2 regions of the Paenibacillus sp. P3E genome follow, and region 1 is predicted to be linked to the other one. Evidence: predicted binding sites of a transcription regulator. Region 1 holds the regulator's gene; the other holds the start of a gene.
The links. Region 1 encodes LexA, which represses DNA repair genes until DNA is damaged. Its sites were predicted from a motif close to CGAACATATGTTCG; they were not measured.
Positions count from the first base shown of each region.

Region 2: A3842_RS05120 (putative DNA modification/repair radical SAM protein) is a predicted target of LexA. The motif match lies at 989-1,002, and genes of this name have one in related genera.

Region 1 is NZ_LVWH01000009.1:6,923-9,129, reverse strand. It holds gene A3842_RS02915 (DUF896 domain-containing protein) at 1-120, opposite strand, end outside; gene A3842_RS02910 (LysM peptidoglycan-binding domain-containing protein) at 231-644, opposite strand; gene lexA (transcriptional repressor LexA) at 884-1,510, shown strand; gene A3842_RS02900 (L,D-transpeptidase) at 1,746-2,084, shown strand.
Region 2 is NZ_LVWH01000030.1:3,886-6,092, reverse strand. It holds gene A3842_RS05135 (hypothetical protein) at 1-189, opposite strand; gene A3842_RS05130 (hypothetical protein) at 309-530, opposite strand; gene A3842_RS05120 (putative DNA modification/repair radical SAM protein) at 1,041-2,207, shown strand, end outside.

The DNA.
Region 1 (2,207 bases):
ATTACCCAGGTAGATCTCGCGAAGCTTGGCTCTTTCCGTAAGCTCCTCTTCATTCAGGCCGTCACTCTTCTGTTTGCGCGCTAATTCATTGATGCGGGCGACCAATTCGTCAATGTTCAATATGTTCCCCTCCCCTATAAATTCATTCTAACTTTGCCATGAGAAAAAGAGCTTGTCAAGGTCTACTCCCTGAAAGCTCCTGGTATCCATCTATAGGTACTCTATCAGTATTAATATACAGGTAAACTCAGCACATCGCCGGCTTGGATATTGCTGTTCTTAAGACCGCTCGTCCGTTTGATTCCTTCTATATATACAGCCGTTTTCATATGAGCCGGTTTATTCTTAAGTGCTATGCTCCAAAGTGTATCCCCGCGTTCAACAACAACCCTCTTCTCCTGCTTGGCCGACAACACCGATCCCGCAAAAACATTGCCTACCACAGTAAATCCGGAAATCACTAACAGAAAAATCAAGGCCAGCTTTACAATTGTGTCCTGGCGGAGCAATCTGCGGCAAGGTGCTGTTAAAGAGAAAAGAAGATTCTTCATATCTAGTCTATCATTGTATGCAGAACGGGCTCTCGCTGTTTGGTCCTCATGAACCTCGTCGTAAATACTACGGTATGTGCTGTACTTTAACATATTAACCGACCTCCAAACACTTGTTCTTACTTTCGAAATTAATATAACACGAACATGTGTTTTGATCAATACTTTTTTCGAACAATTGTTCCCTTATTCTTCGAACCTCTTTTTCTGTTATATCAACTCCGCTTTTCCATTCTCCAGCTGCCATTCCCGATCGTTTTAGAACTTATGTTTGTACGAACGGAAGTTCTATGTTATAATTTTCCCAAACATAGTATATGGGGTTGATTCCGATGTCAAAGATTTCGAGTCGTCAACTGGCGATCCTGGAATTTATTCGTAACGAAGTCCGCAGCAAGGGGTATCCGCCTTCTGTCCGGGAAATCGGTGAAGCTGTAGGACTGGCTTCCAGCTCCACGGTACACGGTCACCTGGACCGGTTGGAGAAGAAAGGGCTTATCCGCCGTGATCCAACGAAACCGCGTGCAATAGAACTGCTGGGACAAGAGGATTCCGAGAATGTTCATCAATTTGTTCAGACGGTAACACGCATTCCAGTCGTTGGAAAGGTTACCGCCGGGGTACCGATTACAGCAACAGAGAATATCGAGGACTACTTTCCGCTGCCTACTCATTATGTAGGTGATAACAAAGTGTTCATGCTGTCTGTTCTTGGTGACAGTATGGTCGACGCTGGCATTATGAATGGTGACTATGTAATCGTCCGCCAACAGCAGACAGCAGATAATGGCGATATCGTCGTTGCCATGACTGAAGAAGATGAAGCAACAGTTAAGACCTTCTACAAAGAACGTGACCATATCCGTCTGCAGCCGGAGAATCCGGCTTATGAGCCTCTACGTCTGAATCGAGTTACGATTCTGGGCAGAGTTATCGGCCTATTCCGCGATATTCATTAGTAAGTCCCCGTCTCATTTATAACTGTTCCGCTTAATAGCGGAACAGTTTTTTCATATTCCTCCAATCTATCAATTGTTTTCCACACTATTAAGTACTATTTGTTGGCCTATATTGTTACCCTCTGCCTGATTAACCGAAGGGGAACAATTGTTCGCTATAGGTTTTCTATCTAATTTTCCAGAACTCTCTCTACACTCCACTCATATCCTGATCATAAAAGGAGTGTTGATCAAAATGCCCAATTATCGAATCATTATCGATCTGTCACAGCGAATGCTGTATCTTCTGGACAATGACACTGTAATTAGAGGTTTTCCTGTCGGCATAGGCAAGATGCTATCCGTCTCTCCGGTTGGAGAATATACCATTATCAACAAACAGAAAAACCCCGGCGGCCCTTTCGGAGTTTTTTGGATGGGCCTATCCAAACCCCATTATGGGATTCACGGAACCAACGATCCTTCCTCCATCGGTAAAAAGGTCTCCCATGGCTGTATTCGCATGTACAATGAAGATGTGTTATCCCTCGCAGCAACAGTTCCCATTGGAACCCGCGTAACTATTCGGGAATAACAGCACAAAGGACACCTTAGCGAGATATTTGTCAACGTCTCACTAGGTGTCCTTCATGTTCAAACATTTATTTTGCATACAAACAGGAAAAGCGGAGTAATATGTCGAAACCTGTATATTGGT
Region 2 (2,207 bases), on a different contig from region 1:
TTATTTCCGGCGCTGCTTCATCATCCGGTTATACATCACCAGCGCGGCAATGATCATGCCGATCATGGCGACACTGCTTGCTGAATTAGCCGACATGCCGAACATGAGGCACACGCTGTTCACTAATGTTCTCGTAAGCAGCGCAACCAAGATCAGCATCAATGGACGCCAAATATTATACCCTCTCATCCCCTCAACACTCCCACTCTAGTAATCAAGCTATTAGTTGCTATTATAGCACAAGAAGGAATGCGCATACATTTTCACCCGGAGAGCACTGCCGGACGGCAACTGCTCCCTACTAATTCTTATCCATTCTTTCTTTTCAAACATTCCAGAAGCTCAACCTTCATACTCTGTATAGCATCTTCTTTGGGCATCCGCAACACACGGGTTAACCGGACCATATCTTTTTCAAAAAATTTCAATAACGCCAGTGTAGCCGATTCATCATTATCCTTCTGAAGACGTTCAAGCAACCCTAAGAATTCATCTTCCGACTTAATTCCTGAATCATTTTCTTCCTCCATTTGTTCACCGCCTGTTGAGATATATTCAATTGCCGGGCGACCTCAGCTTCTGTTTGATCTCCTAGATAGATTGCGCAAATGACCTTCTTTCCCACTTCTGACGTTAGTCCATCTAAATAGTGCTGCACCAATAACCTGTTATCAGCTTGTTCGGAAAATGATGGAGTACGGGGCTCCGGGCTGGATGCGAGAGGGACTTCACGCTTAAAATCCCTCTTGGCACGATACTGCATACGCCAAGCAATCCGGTAGAGCTCATGACGATAGTATTCGATTGCACTCACTTTTAATGCCTCCCTTGTATTTCTATATACCTATAATGTAGGGAGTTATTAATTTCCATTCTACAACCAATATAGGAACTTATGTTCCTATTATTATATACATAAGGCAATCTTTTGTACATTGCTAGTCAAAATCCCAGTCCAATGAAGTACTGCGCCCGTCAGATTTTGACAGGAACGTGTGTTCGGTATATAATTTCCTGTATAGGAGGGATTCTGTGTGGATATGATGGAAAAACTTGAAATTTTAACGGCTTCGGCCAAATATGATGTGGCCTGCACCTCCAGCGGCTCCGATCGTAAAGGCCAGCCCGGTGGCATGGGTAATGCCGTCAGCATGGGCATCTGCCACAGCTTCGCAGCAGATGGCCGCTGCATTTCACTGCTTAAGGTGCTAATGACCAACGGGTGCGTATACGACTGCGCGTACTGTGTGAACCGTAAATCGAACGCCACACCCCGGGCTGCACTCTCGCCGGAGGAGCTCGCAGACCTGACCATGCAGTTCTACCGCCGTAATTACATAGAAGGCTTATTTCTCAGCTCCGGCATTATGCGGAGTCCCGATTATACAACCGAGCAAATGATTGCTGCTCTTGATCTGTTAAGGAACACCTACCAGTTCAGAGGATATATCCATGTAAAAGCCATTCCCGGCGCAGACGAGGTGCTGCTGTCCAGACTTGGTCTGCTGGCCGACCGCATGAGCGTCAATATTGAGCTTCCTTCTCAAGAAAGCCTGGGCCTGCTGGCTCCCGACAAGAGCAAGGCCTCCATTCTGAAGCCTATGTCCCTGATCAAAGAAAAGATTAACGAGAACCGCTCGGATCTCGTCAAATATAACCATGCTCCCCGCTTTGCTCCCGCCGGACAGAGCACCCAGATGATTATCGGAGCTACGCCCGATACCGATTTCCGTATTCTGACCCTCACCGAAGGGTTGTACCGGAAATACGGGCTGAAACGCGTTTTTTTCTCTGCCTATACCCCGGTAGTGGAACATTCACTCCTGCCGGCTCTAGATACCAAACCGCCTCTGCTGCGGGAGCACCGCCTCTACCAGGCTGACTGGCTGCTGCGTTTCTACGGATTTCAGGCCCATGAATTGCTGGATGAAGCGGTACCCAACTTCAATCCGCTGCTGGATCCGAAATGCAGCTGGGCAGTGAATCACCGGGAGGAGTTCCCGGTTGAAATCAACCGTGCCCCATATGAGCAGCTGCTGCGGGTGCCGGGGATCGGGGTAAGGAGTGCTCAGCGGATTGTTAAGGCACGACGGGCCGGAACCCTGGACTTTGCCGTCCTGAAGAAGCTTGGTGTGGTTCTTAAACGCGCACAATTTTTCATAACCTGTAAGGGAAAAATGCTGGAGGGGTTAAAGGTGGGCGAGCAT